3 regions of the Methylomonas sp. AM2-LC genome follow, and region 1 is predicted to be linked to each of the others. Evidence: riboswitches for the same ligand, from Rfam matches in the RefSeq annotation. Region 1 holds a riboswitch; each other region holds the start of a gene.
The links. Region 1 has a riboswitch for cyclic di-GMP ahead of ABH008_RS22695 (hypothetical protein). Riboswitches for the same ligand answer to the same signal wherever they lie in the genome.

Region 1 (8,325 bases):
ATATTCTAGAGGTTTTGGATGATTATGAATGGCTGCCTAAACAGGCTGTCACAATTTATGATGATTATCCGAATTCTGAGCCTGATAATTTTGGTCAATATGAATCATGTCCTGGGTCACATATTTCCAAAGAAGAATTTTTGTCTGGCAGAAAAATTTTTTCGTTCGACGAATATTTTCATGACGAGGGTTCAAACGCTTTCAAAATGTTTTTGTTCAACAAAGAATACCTATGCTGCAATAAAAACAAAGTTAGCAAGAAACATTGGATCAATCAGTTTCTAATTGATCTTGACTCTTTATCGCCTGATATTGAAATTCAAGGTTTAAAAAGCACTGTTTATTTCAACGGCAATTACGCATCTGAAAGAGTCAGATTTTGCGACTCATATTCAATTACCATTCTTGGTGATGTTGCGACATTTCACGATAATGCCATGTATACAGGATCAGAATTCATTATTCCAAACCGTGAAAAATCTGGCCAAGTAATAAGTCAGTTTTCGACATATATGACAAATTATACATTCCAAGAGTCTTCTTACAATGACGATTGCGAGTCTTTTAGACAATTTGTTGCTGCTAACAAATTTGATAATCCACAGGACGCATTGAAAGCACTGATGCCATCTTTTTCTGGATGCCCATCTGTTTTTGGAAAGTCATTTGTTATAAAGATTGGCAATCAAGGCAATGTATCAGAAGTCATTGAACAACTTGCTGTTAAATAATTAATCTATTTAATTTCTAATCCGACTGGGAAATACTTATTCCCATTCATGGTGATTTGCGTTTCCTGGTTATTTCTATGAGGAATACCAATGCAAATTTCCGCACCTTATCTTAATCCTAATAATCAATTGCAATGCGATGCGACGGGAGAATTTGGTAAGTACATTATTCGAAAAACTGCTGACAATAACTGGCAAGCAATTCAACTTTTTGGTGCCGTTGGTCTTGTTGTTAATACCGAGAATTCTCCAGAAGCTGCACTTCAAGAAGCCGAACTTTATTATCAAAGTAGCGCTTTGGAAAACAGTGATGTATCACATGATGATCTTCATGCTGCTGCTTCTTTTTTCGATCAGCTTTTAGCAGATACAATTGAAGACCAAAAATCTTTGCAACGCGCTAAGACTTTATCTAAGTCGCTATTTGGCGTTACTGCTACAGGTCGTGTATTGGATTTAATACTCCAGTATTACGCAACTACTCATAATACTATTGATGAATCAGTTAAAACTGTAATGGCATCTGCCGGCTTTATGTTGCTTGTTGATTAATATAATTTAACCCACCTGGGAGAAAACAAATCTCCCAATGGGATTTGTTTTTCTTCGGGTGTTTTTCATCCTGTCAACCGGGACTTCCTTGATATTCCCGTCCATGACAGGGTTATCTAGGAAGTCTCGGTTTTTGGGACATTTCCTAGGAGTAAAACTATGTTTAATACACAATTAAAAATTGGGCAAACAGTACGTCCAGTCAAAAACGCTATTGAAAATATAACCGATGATTCTTTGGGTAAAGTTGTTCAACTCAAAAAATCAGGGCGTTCAATGGTAGATTTTTATGTCACTATCCATTGGGATAACGGTGTGGTATCTTACTTAAATGCAGTTTTTTTTCAAAAGTGCGTTGTGTTGGTTAACGAGGTGTCTTTATGACTGCTTATTTCCAATCCGATCTAGTTAAGTCCGAAGCAAGAGGTTCATGGCTTTATATTTTGGGCTCACTTGCACCGGAAATTGATGGTGCAATTAATAATCCAGGAAGAAAGCATATTCCATGCCCTATTCATGGCGGTAAAGATGGTTTTCGCTTGTTTCGCGATGCTGACATTTCTGGTGGCGGCATTTGTAATACATGCGGCGCTAAAAACGATGGATTTAATCTATTAATGTGGTTAAAAGGCTGGGCTTTTCCAGATGCCATATCTGCTGTTGCAGGTACTCTTGGTATTTCCGAAGATAAAGGTTATAAACCGCCAAATGCTGTTAAAAAGACAATTGAACCTGTTGTGGATCGATCAAAAGATCCTTGGATTAAACAATTGCTTCGTGATACATGGGATAAATCGTTACCTATTACCCATCCTGATGCTGAACCGTTACGTCTTTATTTAAGGTCGCGTGGATTGGATGATGAGCTGCCAAATACTTATAATTTACGTTTTCATCCATCTGTGCACTATAAAGATGAAGACGGAATTTTTAGAGGTTATTTTCCAGCAATGCTTGCGTTACTTCAGGATGCAAAAGGTCGTAAAGTAACTATTCATCGTACTTATTTGATGGAAAACGGTCAGAAATTTCCTTTTAAACCGTCGAAGCGCATGATGCCAGTTGCAACTGACAGAAACATTATCGGGAGCGCTGTTAAGCTTGGTACGCCGTGTCGCATTTTATCTGTTGCTGAAGGTATCGAAAATGCTTTAGCGGTTACCGAAGCAACGGGGATGTATGTTTGGCCGTTATTATCTACAAGCTATATGCCTGGATTTTCAATACCTGATGGTGTTGAAAAATTGTTAATTTGGGCTGATCTAGACAGAAACAATGCAGGTCTTATTGCTGCTGAGAAACTTGCTGAAAATGCCCTAAAACAAAACGTTGAACCTTTAATACTTATGCCGCCGGGCACATTAACTGATCAAGTTACTAATATTGATTGGTGTGACGTGTTGGTAAGTGATGGTCAAAATGCATTTGATATAAGAGGTAATCTATGACTTCCTATGTTATTGACATAAGTATCGTTGATACTACTCCAGGAAATTCATCTCCGTTTTCCCCGCCTATTGATTGGTCGGGGAATTTTGATGATTATCTTCATTGGTTGCGTTCCAGGTATCGTGTGGACTGTTTTGTTCGGCAACGTCTTGGTATTGCAGCCAAACATTATCAACAGCGTCGTCATCAAACATTTCAGGGGCCTTATACAAAGGTGCTTGTTGAAATTTTAGATGCGATAAATAAAAAGGTGTGAATCATTATGCTTGATTTTTGCACCCCCATTAACCGAACCTGGATTTTCCAGTGTTCGGTTTTTTTTTGGCCATTAAAAACAAATTGAAAGAGCTGTAATTTTCGCCACCTTTCACAGGGACGTTTTTTTGAATTTTGTGCGTTAATACGATTAATTAAATTTTACATTTTTGCACCTATTCAAGGATACAAAGAGGATGGTTATGCTTACGCATCCTAAAAAAACCGCCTGTCAAGAAATAAAATATGCTGGTGTTCCTGCTTTGCCACTGATTTCCCCCTACTTAATTACGGAGGGAAAAAATCAGGTTCGCAAACCGCTGCCGGATCGTCATTCTTCCAATAACTCCTTTGTGGAGCTAATTTTTTGTAGAATCGTTATTACCCTGATTATTTTCAGTACAGGTTGCGCTACAACCAGTGAAAAATGGAGTCCGACTATTAATATGGATAGGGAATTGAATGTCTATAGTATTGACAGGGATTTGCATGATTGCAAAATTCTGGCTAAACAAGCCGTTAAAGATCAAAACGCCAACCCGCTGAAAATCGTGGAAACGGAGCGCAAGCGAAGTGAAGATTTTTAGTCCCCGATAGGCGTAGCGCCGGGCGGGTTATCGCAGCGAAGCGAAGAAAACCTGCAAGGCATCGCGAAACGCCGTCAAGCCATTTGGAGCCTAGCTCTTAAGCCGTTTAGGCGCAAGAGCAGGCGACGAGGGCGAATCGGGGCCGCCGGAGGCATTAAATGGTCGCGTAGTTTTTGCCGCTTGTTGGGGCTGGGATGCCCCTAAACAAGCTTTCGCAAAAATAGCGACTCGCTTGATGTTAAGTGATACGGCTTATGGAACAGTTATCGGTACCACCTTTGGAGCTGTTTTAGGTGGCTTTCTACAAGATCCAGGAATTGGTGCAAGCATTGGTGCTGCAGCCGGAGCCGCTGGGGTGTTGGTCGAGAAATTTTTTCTTTCAGACAACAATGGATTTAAAAATGCATATGTTTACTGTCTTCGATATCGTGGCCATAACGCATCTAAATAACTATCTTTCTAACTAGTGAATCGGTATGTCTCCTTTTGGTCATTATGTAACTGCATCCTCCGTCTCTATCGCGCTTCTAAGATCAAACGAATGGTCACTAAATACGGCTATATCAGAAATCTTCTCAGGATACAGTTTGGAACTTCATTCTTCTGGAGCCCTTCTAATGATTGCATTGGGTATTGTGGCTGGATCAAGAGGTCCAGATCGACTTGAAATACCTTCCTTTAATCCAAAAACTAAAGAACGTCGATCACTGATCCCTCACAGAACATTAACCCATTGGCCTTTTTTTTGGTTTGCAATTTCAATACTTGTCATAACAATTTTCTTAAGCTTTGACGGATTACTTATTCGATCAATCATTTTGTCTATGATTGGGTTTGTTATTGCATGCTGGTTGCATTTGGCCTTAGATATTTTGACTCCAGCCGGAATTCCTTTGTTAAATCCATTTGGAAGAAGAGTAACATTTAACGTTTATAAATCAGGTTCTTCATCAGAGATACTGATTGTTTTAGTGATTATTCTGTTTACTCAGATTTTTCTACCTCCCATTAATTGGTTGGCATTTTTTTAGTTTTGTAGGCAAAATGCATCACTGTGGGAGAGTAATAAAAATTCATACCAAGTAAAAAAGTATCATACTGAATAATAAAGTTGCATACTGGAAAGTCGTTCCGCTATCAACGACAAAATATTAATCTATTGAATTTAATTGTGATCTCAAGTTTTACATCTTTTAGTATGACACTTTATTTTTCGATTATGGATTGATAGTGGAGGTATCAAGGCAAGTCAGTATGCAACTTTATTTTTCCTTCTTACCGCTTTTTTAACAATAGAATGCGGCTTCCGAGCTGTTTCAGTATGAAACTTTATTATTCTCCTACAATCACCTTTTAAATTTTTCGCTTTCGATGGATGTATTAACTGTATTTGCAGCTTCAGAATCAAACTCTTCCAGTCATGTAACTGTTAGAGTCTATTGGTCAACCGGTAAAAATCGTCGCAAGGGGCTTGATGTGACATTGCCCATTTCTTGTTCTGATGCGAGGTCTTCTGCAGAATTGATCGCAATTCGTTACCTTCTGGGTGACGATAATGGTCGTGTCTATTCCCAAAATAGGTCAGGCATTAATCTTAAAATTGTTGTGTCAAAGGGTGCCATAAAAAAAATTTCAAAAAAGTCTTGCGACAAGCATGAATTGATCGAATATGCATATCCAATTCTAACCAGATATGCCGACGCGGTCATTGAAGTTTCCAAAGATACATCATGGTTTCCGGACGATAGTGAGCTTGAATCAATTCCTGTTGTTGATAGTACCGATTATTGTGGTATTGAGAAATATCAAATTGAAGGATTGGGTGAAGTTGCTATTACCAAGCACGCTCTTGAAAGATATGCTGAATATTGCGGAACTATTAATACGCAAAACGCCTGGCGTAATATACTCAGACGACTTAAAGATCGCATTCAGATCGTCCCAATGCCTTCAAACGTAATGAGTCATAAATTGAATAAGTACGGTAAAGCCCCTGAAATATGGAAACACCCAGATGATACTTTGCATTATGTGTTCTCTATTCGTAATAATTGTCGTGTGCTTGTAACCATGTTTTGCAAAGATCCCGATGAATTGCGTACGTTTAAACCGCATATTGAAAACAAAATTTCACATTTAAAAGCACCAAAACAATAGTTTAGAATTGTGAAACACATCATGGTTATTACAGTTTTGTTCACTATAATGTAATCAACTTAAAAAGTTGTGTGACAGAAAATGGCAAACCAGTCGTGAGGCTGGGACGCAAAGTTACCGACCCATGATAAAAAATGTCAGGGGCAGCGGGATTACCAGAGTCGCGAGACTGAAAGCAGTAGCCTCCAGCCCTCCACGATAAACTCCCTCTTCCCTGTCTCACCTAATATCAGGAGACAGCTCATGTTAACCCTTGTAAAAAGCGTTCTTGTTTCAGGCGCACTAATTTATGGCGCGGCCAATATTCCTGGTGTTGACGAAACTAAACCCATTGTTGCTTTTTCACCCAATCATTCGATTCCTGATACATTGGATCACTACAATACCAATCCAAATTTGGAGTTGGCTGCGAATGACTTTGATAATTTTGCTGCCAGTGTACCAGGCGTATTATCAGCAAGGGTTTCTTCGGTTATGCGCTACGGAACTAAGGCTGTCATTATGCCGGATGCCAATTCACGATTAGCTGAACAACAAATGTTTACCCAATTGAGTAGTGCTATTCATCATGTTGGAGAGGCTATTGCTGACGATATGGCTGTTGTTCCCCATGCTCGATGATTGACAATTATTTGAAAGAGAGCTGGTTGAGTCTTAACAACGATACTTCTATGGATAATGTTGAAGCCCACGCTTTCTGCCACTGATGACTGAAGGTGTGGGCTATGCCCGGAACTCAACAACGACGACTTTGTCTTAAACAAAAACCGATGAATGCTGTAGCAAATAACCACAAAGCACCCGGTAGCGGCGTAGCAAGCACTGGCCCAGACATAGCTATTGCCCAAGTGACAGGATTACTAATATCGGCTGTGGCGTGATTCATAGTGAATCCGCCATCAAAAGTATAGGTTAGCAACGAATTAGCCCCGCTTTTATCTGTCGTGGTAAACAGACTTTGACCATTAGCATCGAGTAAATAAACTGAAAATGCATCGGCTATAGTCGCAGTGGGGTCATTATTATTCGTTGTTTCGAAACTAAAGCCTATGGTGTTACCCAAGGTAATAGGTTGGATAACCTCATTATGATGCTGTGTGTTATTAAGGGTAACTGTGGAAGAGAGATTCCCGGTTACATCACCTATTACAGTGGAATTAACCTGCGACTGAATGCCGTCAGTCATAAAGTTGGTAATAGTGACCGAGTTGGGTAGGTGTCCATTGCCAGCGTTAAAATCAAACACTAATTCTGCATTTGTTCCGTTTAAAGGCTTGGTAAAGATTGTCGTGAAAATTTCGTTTGCTGGTGTCACAGGCTGGTTATTGCTAGATGATAATATATCGTTGGCATGTGCGGACATTAACATAAATTGACTACAGATTAGAGCCAACAGATAATGTGTAAAAGTGTTTTTTTGTGCCATTTCGTACTCCTTGTTTAAAGCAGTTTGTATTTCAATTTATAGATAAAACTTAAATAGTTATCTAGATAAATTAAAACGTTCTATAAATTTTTATGGGTAATGCTCTAGTACAATTAGCCTGGTCACCCGTAGAGTATGCAATGAATGCATACCCAGCAACGGACCAATGAGACCACCATTCAGTTAGCCGACCAAGCACCTGAGTAATTTCTGTTTTTATTTGTATGAATTTAAAACTAGTAAACTAGATTTCTCATTTAGGCCGATTTTTTTAGAATATTTTCCAGGTTGTCAGCAAGTTCATCCTGAACTAATTTCATTAACTCCACATCAGCAATGTGAATATCGCTAATACATTGATTGATTGCTGTAACCAGATTTTCTTCAACATTTTCCCAATTTGTCGACAAAAGTTCTTGATCAACATGAATTGATTTTACTTGTCTATTTCCAGTCAGTACGACAGAAATACGATCAGAATCAATGGATTGTTTAAATTCTCTGCTATCAAAATCTTGTTTATAGCTTGCCATTAGCCTTTCAAATTCATTACCAATTTTTTTTTGGTTTTTTTCATAGTCCTTTCTATTCAATTTAATGTCACTGCTAGGTTTCTTTTTTCCGAAACTCATACTAATTTCCTCTTTTTAGGTTGATATTCTGGCTATTTGCCGGTTATTTATTTGAATTACTATCTGGTTTTTCAATTACTGGTACATCGGTATTACTGACAGATCTATGTGCAGGAGCGGGGTTATCACCAGTCACTAGATGGGTTATCGCATCTTGAACCACTGCCACACCAGTATTGCCGGTGACAGCTCCTGCGTGCAGCACTTGTTTTGCTCCGTCTGTGAATTTTTGACCCGCTGATAAGACATCATTGCCAATACCAACTGCAACATCGGCGCCTCCTTTTGCAAGGTTTCCGGCAGCAATTTTTCCGTGCTCATATGTATTACTTGTATCCAAACCATCTACGCCTGTTTTTAATGGATTTGCAGAAGCATAGGCCTTAGCATTTTCACTCTGATCTTTAATTGCTTTAGCACTTGCTTGAACAGATTCAAATGTTAAATTTCCAGTTCCACCGCCACTTACATTAGTTGATGATTTAGTCGCACCACCAGAATTCGATCCTGAAGGGTGATTACCTTTTGACGAACCA
Region 2 (8,325 bases), on a different replicon from region 1:
GGTGCGCTAAAAGAGCCTGATCTTCAATCCAGCGTGTTTGCAAAACAGGTGGCAATGCTTGCGGCATATAACCGGGGCGGGTAACAACCACCAGATGCGCATATTCGAACAGTCGCTGCCATTCATGCCAGCTTTCCAATCCGGCAAATGCATCGCTACCAATAATCAAAATTAAAGGCGTCTCTGCAAATTCGGTGCGTAAAGATTGCAGAGTGTCTACCATATAAGACGGTCCCGGTCGCTGTAGTTCGCGCTGATCAACTTGCAAGCCTGGGGTTGCAGAAATGGCCAGTTCCAGCATGGACAGGCGCATTTCGGGAGATGCTTCAGGTTGTTGTCGATGTGCAGGCAAGCGACAAGGCAGCATGCGTATATGCTGCAGTGCCAGCCGTTCTTTTACTTCTACTGCTGTGCGCAAATGCCCGTAGTGGACAGGATTAAAGGTGCCACCATAAATACCAATCATCAGTGCCTGATATGACCGTCACCCAAAACTACAAATTTCACAGAAGTCAGGCCGTGTAAGCCTACAGGACCTCTGGCATGTAATTTATCGGTACTAATGCCAATTTCAGCGCCCAAGCCATATTCAAAACCATCGGCAAAACGCGTAGAGGCATTCACCATAACCGAACTGGAGTCGACTTCACGTAAAAAACGTCGTGCCAGACTGTAATCTTCAGTAACAATCGCTTCGGTATGGGCCGAACTGTAAGTGTTTATATGACTAAGAGCTTCGTCTATATCAGTAACAATTTTAATTGATAGAATCGGGGCCAGATATTCAGTATGCCAATCTGCTTCAGTGGCTCGTACACAATTATCAAGCAGAGAGCAGGTTTTCAGGCAGCCTCTTAGTTCCACCTGTTTTTCAGCAAACAATGCTGCCAAAATGGGTAAAATTTCAACGGCGATGCTTTCGGCGACTAATAAAGTTTCCATTGCATTACACACGCCATAGCGATGGGTTTTGGCATTGAGTGCAATCGCCACCGCTTTTTGGATGTCAGCTTTACCATCAATATACACATGGCAGATACCATCTAAATGTTTTATCACTGGAATAGTGGCTTCGCGGCTGATACGTTCAATCAGACTTTTACCACCGCGCGGCACAATCACATCGACATACTGGCTCATGGTAATCAGTTCACCCACGGCTGCTCGGTCTGCCGTTTCTACGACCTGTACAGACTCAGCAGGTAAGCCCGCAGCCTGCAATCCTTGTGTAATACAGGCGGCAATGGCGCGGTTAGAGTGTAAGGATTCGGAACCGCCGCGTAAAATACAGGCATTGCCTGCTTTAAGGCACAAAGCCGCAGCATCAATAGTAACATTGGGGCGCGATTCATAAATAATACCAATCACTCCAAGTGGCACGCGCATTTTACCCACCTGAATACCGCTGGGTCGGAAACTCAAGTCAGTAATTTCACCCACAGGATCGGGTAAGGCTGCAACCTGTTTTAAGCCATCTATCATGGCTTGCATGCGCTGAGGTGTTAATTCCAGTCTATCCAGCGAGGCTGCATCCATGTCATTAGCACGGCCGGCCTGAAGATCTTTGCTATTTTCCACGCTTAAGGTGGCGCTGGCAGCTGTTATTGCTTCCGCTATGTTCAACAGGGCGCGATTTTTTTGGCCAGTGTCGGCTTTGCAAATCTCTCTGGCGGCCTGTCTGGCTTGCTGCCCCAATTGCTGCATGTATTCTTTAGTATTCACACACTGTCCGATAAATATAAAAAGGGTATTATACGAATGGCGCTTTCTTAAGGGTATATTTTATATAACTATAGCCTATAGGTATGTGTGGTATAGGCCGTAGGCTGGGTTTCACTTTGTTCAACCCAGCCTACGTCATTGAATGTATAAATGTTTCTTAAGTAAGTAGCATCTCAGTATTATACCTGTTAAATCAGGGTTTTGTCAGTGTTTGCACAATAAGTATGCTGACTAAGAATTTGCTTAAAAATTACTTTCCTGTATAGGTGGCGCACATTGTGCAAGATTGATGCGCCGCTCGTTGGTTGGTATATCCTACAAGGCGTGTAATTCGTAGATGTGCCAATCAACGGGCGACGTATCGGAAGAAAATTAATACAAACGGGTTGAGCCAAACCGGAAAGTTAATGCTTACTACACTCTTAGTTCTATGGTTTAATCTGGCCCACTGCAATTTCGCTTTTCAACACGCTAGCTACGGCGGATATCATTAGTTCTGCGGTTTTAGCGCCAGCATCAATATGGCCACGGCTACGTTCACCTAAAAACGATGCCCGGCCTTTAGTGGCGAGCATGTCGCGAGTGGCTTCTGCACCCGTTGCCGCCACCTGGCAAAGGTTATCTAAAACCAGTGTTAAATCCTGATTAGCCTCCGCGCTCTGTTGTAAGCAATGGGCAACAGGAATTAATACATCCAACAGGGTTTTTTCGCCTACATCAGACTTGCCGCGTTGTTTTACCGCCGCAATGGCTAGGGAAAATATTTGTGAAAAGTGAGGAAAATCCAAACACCGATCACTGCTGTGTTTGTGTAAACTTAAAAATAAAGTGGCATACAAAGAGCCGGAGGCGCCGCCGACAGACGACATTAACAGCATGCCTATTTTCTGCCAGGCTTCAGGCCAGGATAACAGGCTAATGGTGGCACTGTTGGCTTCCAAAGCCTGTAAGCCACGTTGTAAATTGAGCAAATGATCGCCATCGCCGATGGCCTCATCAAGTGCGGTTATAGACTCAGCCTGACTGTCAAGGGACTGTTTGATGTTAGCAATTAAAACAGGAAATACTTTAGGGGTAATGGTCATAATGTTTCCAAACAAACAAGATAATAGGCTGAGTGGGAATTATAAAACTGCTAAGGAGGAATAAAAACCGTTGATTTGCCTAAAAGGCGCTGTAATTAAATCGTCATAAATAAGTGCTTTAATTTAAAGAAACTTTTTTTAATGGGTGTAAAAAACATGATGTTTTTCCCAATAGACTCATTCGATATTGCTCTAAACGATGTTAAAAAGCAACCGTTCGGAGAGGATGAGTTCTCTTTTTCCGTCAGACATCTATTGATCTATGTAGAACCCATCAGCATAAAAACCCGTTGTGTAGAAGTGTTGGATCATTTTATCAGCAACGAAGAGTTACTGGCGGTAGTGATTATTGACAAAAATCATATCCCGGTTGGCATTATCGACCGTGGGCGGATGACAGAAATTTTTCTCCGCCCGTTTGCCAGAGATTTGCTGCATAAAACATCTATTGCAGAAATTATGGACGCTCATCCTATTATTGTTGATATCAATGCCAATATTGATGACATTTCCAAAATTATTCTGGATGCCGGTATGCGGCATATGGTTAGCGGTTTTATCGTGCTGGAAGACGGCATCTATGTCGGCATGGCAACTGGCCACGCCTTACTGGAATGTATTACTTTGCGTCGTCAACGCGATCTTTATATGCTGGCGCATTACGATCAGCTAACCGGTTTACCCAATCGCCTACTATTCAATGATCGTCTGCAACAAGCCTGTCAAAATGCGGCACGCAACAAAACCGTATTGGCTTTGGTATTTGTTGATTTGGATCGCTTTAAATTTATTAACGACAGTATGGGGCATAGCTTTGGTGATCGTTTATTGATGATTACTGCTGAGCGCTTACTATCCAGTGTTCGTCAATCGGATACGGTCGCTCGTTTGGGTGGGGATGAGTTTGTGGTGATTTTGCAAAATATTAATCACCAGACAGATGCTGAAGCAGTGCTGTTAACTATTATTGATCAACTGCAATTGCCTATGCCGGTTTTTGGTCGTGACATAAAAATTACCGCCAGTATGGGCATGGCTTTTTATCCCAAACATGCAGAAGATATTGATGGCTTAATCCGCAAAGCCGATGCAGCCATGTATGAAGTAAAAGAGCGCGGACGTAATGCGTACATGATATACAGCCCGGAAATGGAATCGGGTAAAATCAGTCGCATGGGGGTAGAAACCCAATTACGCATGGCTTTGGAAGCCAATGAGTTTTCGCTTTTTTTTCAGCCGCAAATCCGTTTAAGTGATCGCCAAATTATTGGTGTAGAAGCCTTGTTACGCTGGCATCATCCCCATTTAGGCATGGTGTCGCCAGCTACATTTATCCCCATTGCCGAAGAAACGGGGTTAATCGTACCCATAGGCGAATGGGTGCTTAGAGCGGCCTGTCTGCAACAATTGCGTTGGCAGCAACAAGGCTTACCCGCATTGCGTATGGCGGTTAATATCTCGGCACTACAATTTCAACAACCGGCATTTTGCCAGCAGGTAAAGAGCATTATTCAAGACACCGGTATTGATGCACAATATTTGGAATTGGAGCTGACAGAAAGCGGGATTATGAAGCGTGCCGAATTGGCGGTGCAAACCCTAAACGAATTAGGCAGTCAGGGCGTTAAACTGGCTATAGATGATTTTGGTACCGGTTATTCCAGTCTTAGTTATTTAGGAAAGTTTCCGATTGACCGCATTAAAATCGATCAATCCTTTATTCGTAATATAGAAAATACGCCGGCAAATCAGGCCATAGTAAAGGCTATTATTGCGCTGGCGGATAATTTGGGTTTGCAAACGGTGGCAGAAGGTGTGGAAACGGTTGCAGAACTAAATTGTGCGCTTGCCTACCACTGTCACGAAGTGCAAGGCTATTATTTTGCCAAGCCGATGGCCGAGGCGGAGCTAGTCAGTTGGTATCAGCAGTATTAAAGCGCAATGCTGTCACTCTGGTTAATCTTCAACGACCATTTTATCTTCTGGCTGTTCAAGTCGATACTTATCCAGTAAATAAGCTTCCAGCCAGGTTGACGTATTGGCCTGTTTAAATTTGCTGGCATCGGCGGTTTGTAACAGGCGTTGGCGTACTGCATGGTGTGGCAGTAACAACAGCTCTATATCTGACATGGCCACAAATTTATCCGGAGCGGTGTTTTTACCATTAAAGATTTTAAACAACTGGTTCTTTTTTAAACCCAGGTGGAAATTAAGTTCCTCGCGGAATTCCAGAAACAAGGGGAGTAAATCACTGCCAGAGCTAGACTCATCGTGTAAGCGATGCAGTCTGTGTAATAAATGATACACAGCAAAGCGGTACAATTCCGATTCGCGCACAAACAGGCGCGCAGCTGTAGAGCGCATAGATATGCGATCAGCATTATTCAGCCGCATAGAGACGATATGTTTTTTATCGTCCAGCAAATAGTCGTTTTCGTTCAATGCAGATCCTTTTCCGTTATGCACACGGTACGTGCAAAAAAACCGGGTACCAACCCCGAGTACGGCTGGGAAGTGTAAAGCACAAATGTTACAGATTTATAACAATTGCTGTTTTATATGGCTTAAGTCAGCAGAGCGGGGGTGTAAGTGTAATACATCTGTGGGGTGTTTTCGCGAATTGTCACTAGGGTGTAACCGTAATCCACGATTAGTTCTGAAATAATCTGCCGCACATAAAGAGACAGCCAAACAGCAAGCAACTCGATCAATTTAACCACTATTTACTTACTGTGCTTGCTTGTTGCAATTCGACGTAGCGAACAAGTCGATTTGATGTGTGTTTGTATTACATTTCCGCAAACTGTCACGGATGTGTAACGAAAATCACCATATCGGTGTGGAATAATTCGTGGTGTATCACAGAATGCCGTGAGTATCGGTCAGGCTAAAGGTTTTTGGAGTGTACTAGGGAGCATGGATGGCACGAACAGGGAAGAGGATAAGGAAGAGGTTAGGGAGTAGGTGATAAGGTAATAAAAAATGGTAGCGGGGAACTCGACACCTCTAAAGGTGTAGTAAACGTTTAAACAAAAGTGTGTCAAAGCTAAACCTGTCGTGAGGTAGGGGCGGAAAGTTACAGATCTTGAATTATTAAGATGGCTGGGCTGTCAACTTATGTGTTTAGATTTTTTAATTTTAAAACATAAGGATTTACAAATGAAATTTACAAAAACTTTGCTTGCTGCTGCAGTACTGATGGCAACTGCCTCTGGTGTTGCAAACGCGTCTTTGGCTAACAACTCTGTTCCAGCTACAGGCAACGAAGCTTTCTTGTCTGTGTATGATTCAAGCTATGTTAATACAGATGGTAGCGTAGGTAGAACTTTTAACTACGATTTGGGCGTTACTATGGCTCAAATCCAAACTTCAGGTTTGTCAGCATTCGCATCTTCTTATGACCTGAGCACTGACAGCAACTGGACTGCTTTTACTAACGGCATGAATGCTGCTACTACTAGCTATTTAGTTCTGGATGGCGGTGGCAACAATCTGTTGCAAACTGGTAACACTAACATTGGTTATTTGACACAAAGCTTGGCTGGTGTAGTAAGCTCAGTAGAAAAACAAGCTTCATCTATCGCATCTGGTGAAATTAATCTTTCTGCCGGCGGAAACAGCTCCTTAGTTACCAATGCTCCTGCAAACGGTACATATGGTCAGTTTACCAATGCTGGTGGTAACCAATATTCACCTGTTGGCATATACGCTGGTTTGAGCGGTGTGAATGCAACTTATGATCCAACTGCTGCTTATGGTTCACAAATCAGTTTGTATTTGGATACCAGCACTAATGTAACTTCAGGTACAGGTTCGCATAAAGTTACAGTAGCAGAGTATTTGGCTGGTGATGCAGCTGTATTGGGCGCTGTATCTTTAAGCGGCAATACTCTGTCTTTTATAGCACCTACTTCAGCAGTACCTGTTCCTGCTGCTGTGTGGATGTTTGGCGCTGGTCTGTTAGGCATGTTGCGTTTAAATCGTCGTAAATAATTACTCGCTAGCCTAGACAAACTGAAAAGTCAGCAAATGTGCTGGCTTTTCAGCTTACCTTGAATACAACAATTTCAGAGAAAAATCATGAAAAAATTAATCTTAGCAACTGCGGTTGCAGCGGCTTTCGCTGGTCAAGCGCAAGCATTTACTGCTGTAGCAGTACCCTTAACAGGTGCTGGTACACCAAACTGGACTGCAATCAATGCCGCCGGTAAAACAGAAGGCTATATCACTGGTTCTTCCGCTGCTACTCCTTTCCTGGAAGAAGCGTTGCGTAGCGAATGTAATACTAGCGTAAGCCCAGTTTACAAAATTGCCGATTCTACCAATTCAGCATTCGTTTATGTCTGCTCTAACGCAGGTACTAACGCTAACCTGACAACACCTTATTTGGTGATGCACAAACGTGATGGTGGCGGTTCTATCAATGCGCTTAAAAATGCAAACGGTACATTACAGTTTTTTGTTAACGAAGCCACTGCTCCTAATGTAACAGCTTGCCAAACTGGCGCTGCTGTTGTTGGTGCAATTTCTAATTGTACTGGTGGTACTGTATCACTTGCCACTACCGGTCAATTGGCTGATGTAGGTTTCTCAGACGTCGATTCAGCTCAGTTTTCTTCAGCTAGTAACGGTAGTGTTAATATAGCAGGTTTGACTAACACTTCAATGGCAACTGAAATTTTTGGTGTTGCTGTTTCTCTGAATCTGCGTAATGCCATGCAAACTGTTGCTGTAGCAGCTGGCGTGTTGCCTACAGGTTGTGCGACAGGTAATTCAGTTCCGGGTGCATTGAGAGAATCTGAAGCCTGTATGCCTAACCTGACTACTTCGCAAGTTTCAACTTTATTTGCTAATAATGGTTTTGGTAGCTGGGCTAACGTAGCATACGACAATTTAGATGGTGGTGCGGATCTGTATAACGGTACCGCGACTGCTAACGCTGCTGAGCCAAACGGTTCTACTGTACATATCTGTGCACGTACACCAGGTTCTGGTACTTGGGCAACTTTGAATATTAAATTCGAAAACGCTCCGTGCAATGGTAATAATGACGAAGCATTTGTAACTTCTTCCGTTAAAAATACAATTGGCCAAGAATCTGCTGATGGCGTTAAAGTTATCCATTCAATGAACGGTGCTTCTGATGTAGACGCCTGTCTTGATGCTTTAAATAATGGTGTTGCAGAAGGTACTTTTACGCCTTATCCAACCTTGGCTCCTAGCCCTGCGGCAACAGGTACCAGCAACAGCCGTTATGCTATTGCTGTTCAAGGTGTAGATCGTAATGCTAACCTGGCTAAAAACTATCGTTTTATTAAAGTCGACAATGTATCGCCTTCTGCTTATAACGTAGTGAATGGTCGTTGGAAATTGTGGTCAGAAATGGTCGCTGTAAGTAAAGGCCCTCTACCTACCAGTCCTTTGATCACTGATATCGTTACTCTGATCAAAGATCCATTGCATATTGCAAACTTGGACGCTTTAGTGGGCACCACTATCGCAGCCGGTACCGGTGTTA
Region 3 (8,325 bases), on a different replicon from region 1:
TGACAATAAAGAATGGTTTTCCAGGGTAATTTCACCACCGGCATTGAGTTGAATACTACCGCCATTATTGACGCCATCAGCTTTCAAGGTTCCGGCAATATCAATAGCCCCTTGATCTGAAACCAGATTGATAGTTTTGGCGACAATCTCATGCCCGGCATCCAGCGCAATATCAGCATTGTGCACTCGAAAATACAGATTATTATTCACCCCAGCTGCCGTCAGTTTATCCACTAAACCATTAAAGTCTTGACCCGCTGCATAATTAGCTACATTAATGGTGGCACTAGCGCCTTTGGCGTTCAAGGTACCGTCAAGTTCTACACTTTGGGCTAACGCACTTAAGTTCAGCTGACCACCTGCTGCATTAGTGCCGCCAGAACCAATATCCAGTTCGGTAGTTTTGGTTAAGGTAATTTTACCCGCCTGTGCGTTTGCACTAAAAGTACCGCCTGGGGTATATTGCAAGCTACCCGCATAATTAACGGCAGCCCCCGCCAGATTCAGCTTACTTTGGCCTTCCACCAAAATATCACCGCTTTTGGCCGTCAGACTTAAATTACCAGAGGGTAATAATACATTGGCATTATTCAGGGTTATAGAGTTGCCATTCAGCGCAATAGCACCGCCATATTCGCTGGAATTATAAACCGTAGTATTATCGTTACCACTAATTACTACATTAGCATTTGAGCCCGTAGCATTAATATTAAGTTTATCACCCGCAGTAGTGGTCAAAGCCGCTGCACTTAAATTTAAATTGCCAGCCACATTTAATGTGCCATTACCTGTGGCATTGTATTCATTTGCAACAGTAACATTAACTGTTCTAAAGCCATCTACATTAACAACGCCATTACCCTGTATAAAGTTTGTTGCTATTACATCCAGTATACCGAGGCCTTTACCAGCAATGCTTGATGATGCATTTTGAGTATTTTCCAGAGTTAAGTTAGTCGCTTCTAACTCTACGGCATTCCGACGTTGATTAAAACCGGATAAAGCCGCTGTATTCAACACCAAATTATTAAAACTTAACGGATGTTGATTGCCAAGACTATCAAACTCGCCAACAGTGCCATATAAGTTTATTGCACTCCGACTATTTAAAATCAGGGTATCAGCACCAAAAGCAGCTAAAACATCATTAGACAAATTTAACGGCTGTGGCAACGAAGGGTCTGTGCTTACCGCACTAATGTTACCCAGATTAATACTATTAGCTGCCAAACTTAAAGAACCATTTTTAATATTAACATTGCCGTTCAACTGGGTAGAATAACTGCCATCCAGTAATATGGATTTGCTAGCTGTTATGTTTGCATCTTTATCAATTTTAACCACGCCAGCTACACCGGATAACTGGCTATGATTGATGGTTATCTGATTGTCGGCAGAAACTCGCAACAGAGCACTATCGCCAGTAACATTGACTAAAGATTCTCCAGTATTCACTTTACCGCTACTCGTTAGGTCCGCACCACCTAACACTTCAACGGTATTTTTGGCCGCAGCCATCAGATCAAGCTGCTTTAAGGACACACCGGTATCGAAACTTACACTGTCTGCCGAAGCGGTGAGCGTAGTATCCCCGGTTTGATTGTTGAATACGCGGGTACCACCTAACAGTAGACTATCAATATGCAACTTATTCAGCTGGGTGTCCACTAATTCCAGCGTGCCTGGAGTTGCCGCATAATTGGCACTGGTCACAACTTTAATCAGTGGCGCGGAAATATCCATTTTGGCACCTTTACCACCATGCGCAGAAGCCACGTTAAAAGTGCCATCTAGTAGTAACTGTGTCGTTGCATCGATGGATATTTGACCACTATCGTTAGGCAACAAAGGCAGACTGGTATTGTTTGTGTTAGCACTAGCGGTAAAAAAGTTGTTTGCGGTCTGAATATTATAAAAAGAGTGCTGCTTTACCTGAGCACTGGTTTCCACCATAAAGCCACTGGTTCGCGAATCATGAATATTAGTGCCTGCAATAGTTTCATATCCAGAAACTACCGGAACACCAGAAGCCAGATAGGTAGTACTGGATTGATCGGTCGTATTAGCCACTGGCGTGACTAGATATGCGCCCGGCAAAACTGCATAGGCTGCCGGTAATATAGTATAAAAACCTGCAGGAAGATCACCATAGCCACTTAAGTAAACAGTGGTGCGTGGGTCGTAGTTAAAGCTTGCAGAATAATTCGGATCATAAGGAGCCAAGGATGAACCCAAGCTGGGCAAAATAGCAAAGCCTTTACTGTTAGCCAGATAATCAGAGCTACCACCTAAACCCGCCTGAAATTCAGCTGCAATCAAATCCCCGCCCCCAGCAACATTTACCACACTACCGGTATCAAATTTGATGACAGGTGAATTAAAACTTAGGTCTTTCACACCCACAGCGACATAGCCTGCAGTGGTTTTAGTATCAAACACTAAAGAGGAAGTGTTTCCGCTTTGGTCCGTTAACGGATATTCCCATAAGCCATTAGAAATTACCCCAAACGGGATAGTTTTTCCATCCGCAGACACAGAGGTAACACTGTTAGCAGAAAATTCCATAGATTTGCTGGCATTCATAGCTATGCTACCCAACGGCGCTTTTAATACACCGTTTTGATCAATCACCGCGGCATTGATGGTCAATTTGCCATCTGCCGCCAAGGGGGTAACATCGGTATTACTACCTGAAATAGTAATCTGACCATTATCGCCAATGACATTAAAGGTATAATTAGTCAATGTGCTCGGATATATCTGACTGGCATGCAAATTCAGATTGGCTGCTGTGGTTAATTCGCCAATGACGGTTTTATCAGTAGCTGATACCACGCCCACGGCGCGTAAATCATGCACACTGCTTAAATTTACCTGATTAAAGCCGGTTAACTCCAAGGCACCGTTTAATTGTGTCCAGTTGACGTTACTAGTGGTTTGCAGGGTACCACCGCCGGTGATGGGCGTACTATTCTGTGACTGGATGGAGGAAGAACCCAGCTCTAACAGAGAAGTGTCCAACTTAACTACACCAGAGTTACTGCCATTCAGTCCGCTCCAGGCAATGCTAGGCGCATCGATATTAATACTGGAAGCCGTTTTTAAAGTAACATCTCCCTCAAATTGTACTGTGCCCTGCACACCAGTGGATTGATTAGGTACCGTCAATTGCAGATTATCAAAACCTGCTTGCGTCACTTGCTCACTACTTATTGTTGCCTGTCCCAAAAAACCGTTTAAATCGGTACCAAAACCTTGATTATGGGACAATAGTTGCTGATAAGCCTGCACTACATTCAGTTGCAAAGCATTAGTTGGTAAATCGCCAGCTTGATTATCACCACGGTTGTTTCGATTGAGGGTTACAGCCAGACTGCCGCCGCTGTTACTAGCAGAACCGGCATGCGCAGAAAACGTACCATCCAGTACCAAGCCTTCCGCAGCAGTGATACTGATATTACCGGCATTTGAGCCGATTACAGGAAACTCGTAGTGAAATCCTGGCGCATCAGTGTTGCTGACAGCCACAGTAAATTGGTGATTAGTGCCAGAAGTATTAATTTGTGATCCCTTCTCCATCACCACATAACCAATTTGCGCCTGCAAAGACACATTACCACCATTCAAGACACTACCGGTACTGATGCTAAGGGCATTAGGATCATTCAACAGCGTCATACCTTGGGTATTTAAAACTGCATTTGCACCTAACCAAATGGTCTGTTTTGAATTATATGCTCCCTGATTAGCTTTAAGATTGACAGCTATATTTCCGGCTAGCGCATTTATAGTGCCATCAATATAAATTCCGTTACCTGCTTTAGATGTCAAGTTAACTGTGCCGTTTGCATCAAAACGGCTGCCAGTACCAAAAGTGATAGCGCTACCAGTGTCCAGCGTTATACCGGCATAGCCACTTAAATTAAGTGTTTCGGGTGCCAACAAAGCGTGGGGTAATGTTGTTATTTGACTAAAAGCAGCAATAGAATCTGCACTGGCTTGCTGCTGATAGTTGCCGGTCAGGATTTTATTTTGTTGTTCTAATAATAACTGGGTATTCGCTTCCAGCCTGAGTTGACTGGCACTACCATCATTACTATTCAGCGTCAGGGTACTGAATGCCAAAGCACTGGAAAAATTAAAATGATTATCGCCATTGACACCCAGCGTTAATGCGGTTTTATCCAGCACAGTATTGCCAATATCTATATTTTGGCTGGTCGTTACCGATAAGCTACCATCCTTATTCAATCCATACGCTTCCAGCTGACCATTCAGTTCTAGAGTCCCAAAATATGAAGTGCCCCCGACACCCGCAGTTAATGCAATAGCACCACCAGCACCTGAAGTCAATCGTCCGGCAGTGCTTAACCAGGCACCGCCATCGGCTTTAATTGCTGCCCCCTGATGAATATTTAGATCACTGCTTGCAGATAACTTAATCGTGCCGGCATCGATAATAGCAGGCTTAGTTGACTGAAAGGTTGCGCCATTTTGTAAATTGTTCACCCAACTGCCAGATACATCTAATAGTGAATTGGCAGCTATATCCATAAGCCCCTTGTTACTGTTTACCGCCAAACTATTAAGGGTAATACTTCCTGCTGAGGTATGGATGCTACCATTAATATTGATACTGCCAGCATCCAGCTCTATTGAGCTTAAAGCAGGCATAGATATCGCTGCATCCTTGCCAACCGTAATATTACCACCGGTCTTGATTAAAATATGACCCAGGCCGGAGCCATTGATTAAAGCACTGGACAATTGCATAGCCAGAGGTTGACCACTGCTTTGCGGCAATACATCGTTGACACCAAAGTTGACCGTAGGTTTGGATGCTTGAAAAAGTACATTCTGGTTGGAGAGTGCCGCACTACCATTGCTGACATTATCATCCTGATTAAAATAAAAACTGCCTCCGGTTACCGGCGTGCCAGTTTGATAAGCGCCGTTAACTGCATGCGCATTTAAATCGCCACCAAACACCATGACGGGCGCCTGCACATTCAAGGTACCCGCAGCCTCACCCTGCACATAACCTTGCTGATAATAACCTGCCACCGTGCCTTGTACACTGTATTTGGTATAATCATTCCATTTAACATTACCTTCTGAGACAGTACCAAAAACTTGTGTATAGTGCTGATTTGGATCTGCCTGACTGATATCTACTAATTGTCCGGTACTGGATAATAATTGGGTGGTAGCAATATAGCCTGACTGATAATCCAGCCAACCACCAGCAATATTTAGCGAAGCGCCGTTATTAACAATCACGTCGCCACTGGCCTTTAGATTTATGGTTCCACCTGAGGTCATACGCTCATAAACGCTGTGATGCATCCCTGAAACTGCACCAGCAGCGTCAATGATAGTGGGCAGATTACGCACATCCACCAGCACTGTTTCACCTTGCAACACTCCGCCACGTTGGTATGGGGAGTCTCGCAAATTATAACTTTCTACCGAAACCTGTTGTACATTGCTTTCCATCGTCATTTGCACAGCTTGCAAACCGGAAACATCAATAGAGGAACCTTTCTCCAGGTCAATACGCCCTGTATTGCTAGGGGAAATGAGTGAACTGGGTCTTTGACTGATAATGGCTAGATTGTTATTATCCAAAGCCGTGAAATTAACATTGGCTGAGGGCGCCACTATCGAGGCACCCTGTTTCATGTCGATAATGTTACCACTAGCCTCTATATAGGATTTTGGCTGGGTTTGCTCAGTAATCGCAGTACCACTATTAGCATCCGGCGAAATAGTCACTGAACTGTTAGTACCAAAAGTAACGCTGGACTGCGTACTCAATCCATCACCCAAATCGGCGCTACGCACAGTTTGGCCAGGCACTAAATAACCTGAACTATCAACTTGCACAGGGCCATTATTTAAATTTTCGCGTGCCAATAAACGTACGGAACCGTTTACATTGACAGAGGTTGTTGAAGAAATCCGACCGGATTGATTAACAGCAAAACCGGCTAAGGTAACATTACCTTCCCGTACCGAAATATCACCAGCGGCCTGATTGGTAACCTTGCCGCCTGTGCCAACTTCTACCAGCAAACCCGCAAACGGACTAGTGGCTGAAACTGGTTGTAAATAAACCTTGTCTTTACTAGCTACCAGAATAATCTGCGCATGACTGTCACCACTGATTTTTCCGGCATTGGTAACGGTTGGAGCCGCTAAAATAATTTGACCATTGGCGGAAACGTGTATGCTGGCGCCATTATCCACTCTGATAAAACCATTGGGATTAACAGTGGTCGCTGTAGCGTTTTTCGTTGTGTCTAAATCACCGTTTAAAGCAGCGGAACCCAAATGACTGATCGTAGTGGTATCGTTAAACTCAGCAACCAGACCGTTTTGTATGGTTTCGCTACTGATGTTTAAAGCTGAGGCGACAAAAGTACTGGCATCGACTACAGCACCATTGCCAAAGACAAAACCATTATTATTAACCAGGTATACTTGACCATTTGCAGTGATATGACCGAGAATGCTGCTGGCATTCATGTCATAAATACGATTAAGAGATACCGATGTGCCATCGGGCTGTTTATATTGCACGGTATTATTGGCACCCACATTATAGTGTTGCCAATTTAGAATTGCATTATGAGTATGCTGAGTAATCACCATATTTGTGCCGTCGCTGGTAAAATCAGAATTACCAGACGTTTGCCAATTATCAATAACCGGCACTGGCAACTCCGCATGTACCGGCCCAGAGAACAAACCTCCTGCCAGCACAACCCGAACAACGGCAACCAGTGGTTTTAATTTGAAAAAACTTATCGCGTTATTATTGGTAGTCAGCTGTTTACTGGACATAGGTCTCGCCTTTATCTCTGAGCATTAATTCCATTATGCGGCGACCCGGCTATCTTGCTTGAAGACCCGCAGCTTTCTGCCCCCGCTTCACAACGGGTTTAGCTTTTACACACCATTTTTGTCAATTTGTTGCTACTCACCCAGTTGGTTAGCTACCGGACTTTTGATGCCGGAATGAGCAGTTACGTAAATCCATGCAGCCTGAATTTATGGTTTGGTTTAAATTTCAAGCAAGGCCGCTTATAAAGTGCCATTGCAGATATACCAAAACAGGCTAAACCTAAAACATATTCTGTTAATATTTAATTATTATTGTATATTTTAACAGTAAATTTAACACTGTACCAAAGTACTATATATTAAAAATACATTAATTATTTGTGTTGATTTTTTCAAAAAAAATTTTACGACTAAACTCGTAATATATTTGTAATAAAATTGTCACAATTCTATTTATTATCTGGTAATTTCAATACGAAAACTTTGATAGGGATATTAATATATGCATATATCTGGCTATCCACAAATTTTAGCTAAACGACCATCCCAACAGAAACACGGATATACCTAACCCCATGAATGGTAAGCTTCGAAGCTGGATTTCATTTTCATTCAACCTAACCTAGCAAAATCAATATTTTTTTGTAAAAACTTCAGTTTAATTCGCGCACACTCATTAATTTATGTCAGGTAGCGGATTTCTTTTGCTGATGGGTTACGATACGCAGATAAGAGATCAATGCTTAATGCGCACCGAAACCACCCTACGCTGAATAATAAGGAATAAATGCCTATTTCCGATATTAATTGTTTCATACGTTCTCGCATGAAAAACACCTCCCATCCTTCAACTAACTCAAGACAAACGATCTTTTTCATTCTCAGCCTTAAAAAATAGACTGCAAAAACTTTTGCAACGATTAATACAGCGCTTAAAAATCGGTAGCTACACTAAAATGTATGCGCGGATTACCACTGGACACCCGACCGATTGAGGTAAACGGCACCCCTACATCAAATGCACCGGTTATTTTCTTTAACACCTGAAAGCGTAAACCCATCCCGGCACTGCTCAGATCATAGCTATGGACGCTTCCTGGTAAAGGGCTTTTTACCCAGCCTTTGCCAATATCAAAAAAACTACTTAACAACAATTTATTCACAGCTTCCCATTCTATGGGCTCTAAATGCGGTGAGTGCAATTCCACGGAACCAAACACACCATTGTCTGCCAATGCCTGGGTTTCGTAATAGCCACGCACACTGGTTGCGCCACCCATAGAATATTGTTCGTTGCTGATCAAAGGTGAATCTGCAGCTTGCGCAGTAACATGCGAGGTTACTTCCATTCCATATGGTAAATCATGCTGAAATTTGTAATCGCCAAACAAATACATAAAACCTGAACTGGCCAGATAGCGTTTGTTGGCAAACTGGGTTTGATCGTTACCTAAGCCGCGTACCGAAAAATGCAGAGCC

Region 2: it holds a riboswitch for cyclic di-GMP, as region 1 does, so the genes downstream of both, ABH008_RS04080 (hypothetical protein) here and ABH008_RS22695 (hypothetical protein) in region 1, are expected to answer to the same signal.
Region 3: it holds a riboswitch for cyclic di-GMP, as region 1 does, so the genes downstream of both, ABH008_RS04095 (filamentous haemagglutinin family protein) here and ABH008_RS22695 (hypothetical protein) in region 1, are expected to answer to the same signal.

Annotation. Positions count from the first base shown of each region.
Region 1 is NZ_CP157006.1:68,027-76,351, reverse strand. Features, by position in the region: gene ABH008_RS22740 (hypothetical protein) at 1-731, shown strand, start outside; gene ABH008_RS22735 (hypothetical protein) at 822-1,283, shown strand; gene ABH008_RS22730 (hypothetical protein) at 1,443-1,667, shown strand; gene ABH008_RS22725 (primase-helicase zinc-binding domain-containing protein) at 1,664-2,731, shown strand; gene ABH008_RS22720 (hypothetical protein) at 2,798-2,926, opposite strand; gene ABH008_RS22715 (hypothetical protein) at 3,191-3,574, shown strand; gene ABH008_RS22710 (glycine zipper family protein) at 3,810-4,025, shown strand; gene ABH008_RS22705 (metal-dependent hydrolase) at 4,051-4,605, shown strand; gene ABH008_RS22700 (hypothetical protein) at 4,946-5,731, shown strand; cyclic di-GMP riboswitch class I at 5,805-5,891, shown strand; gene ABH008_RS22695 (hypothetical protein) at 5,975-6,352, shown strand; gene ABH008_RS22690 (NF038129 family PEP-CTERM protein) at 6,468-7,157, opposite strand; gene ABH008_RS22685 (YbaB/EbfC family nucleoid-associated protein) at 7,415-7,789, opposite strand; gene ABH008_RS22680 (conjugal transfer protein TraG N-terminal domain-containing protein) at 7,833-8,325, opposite strand, start outside.
Region 2 is NZ_CP157005.1:861,888-870,212, forward strand. Features, by position in the region: gene nadD (nicotinate-nucleotide adenylyltransferase) at 1-466, opposite strand, end outside; gene ABH008_RS04060 (glutamate-5-semialdehyde dehydrogenase) at 466-1,704, opposite strand; gene dhaL (dihydroxyacetone kinase subunit DhaL) at 2,151-2,807, opposite strand; gene ABH008_RS04070 (EAL domain-containing protein) at 2,964-4,742, shown strand; gene ABH008_RS04075 (hypothetical protein) at 4,764-5,249, opposite strand; cyclic di-GMP riboswitch class I at 5,843-5,922, shown strand; gene ABH008_RS04080 (hypothetical protein) at 5,967-6,800, shown strand; gene ABH008_RS04085 (hypothetical protein) at 6,888-8,325, shown strand, end outside.
Region 3 is NZ_CP157005.1:871,816-880,140, reverse strand. Features, by position in the region: gene ABH008_RS04095 (filamentous haemagglutinin family protein) at 1-6,846, opposite strand, end outside; cyclic di-GMP riboswitch class I at 6,883-6,959, opposite strand; gene ABH008_RS04090 (POTRA domain-containing protein) at 7,779-8,325, opposite strand, start outside.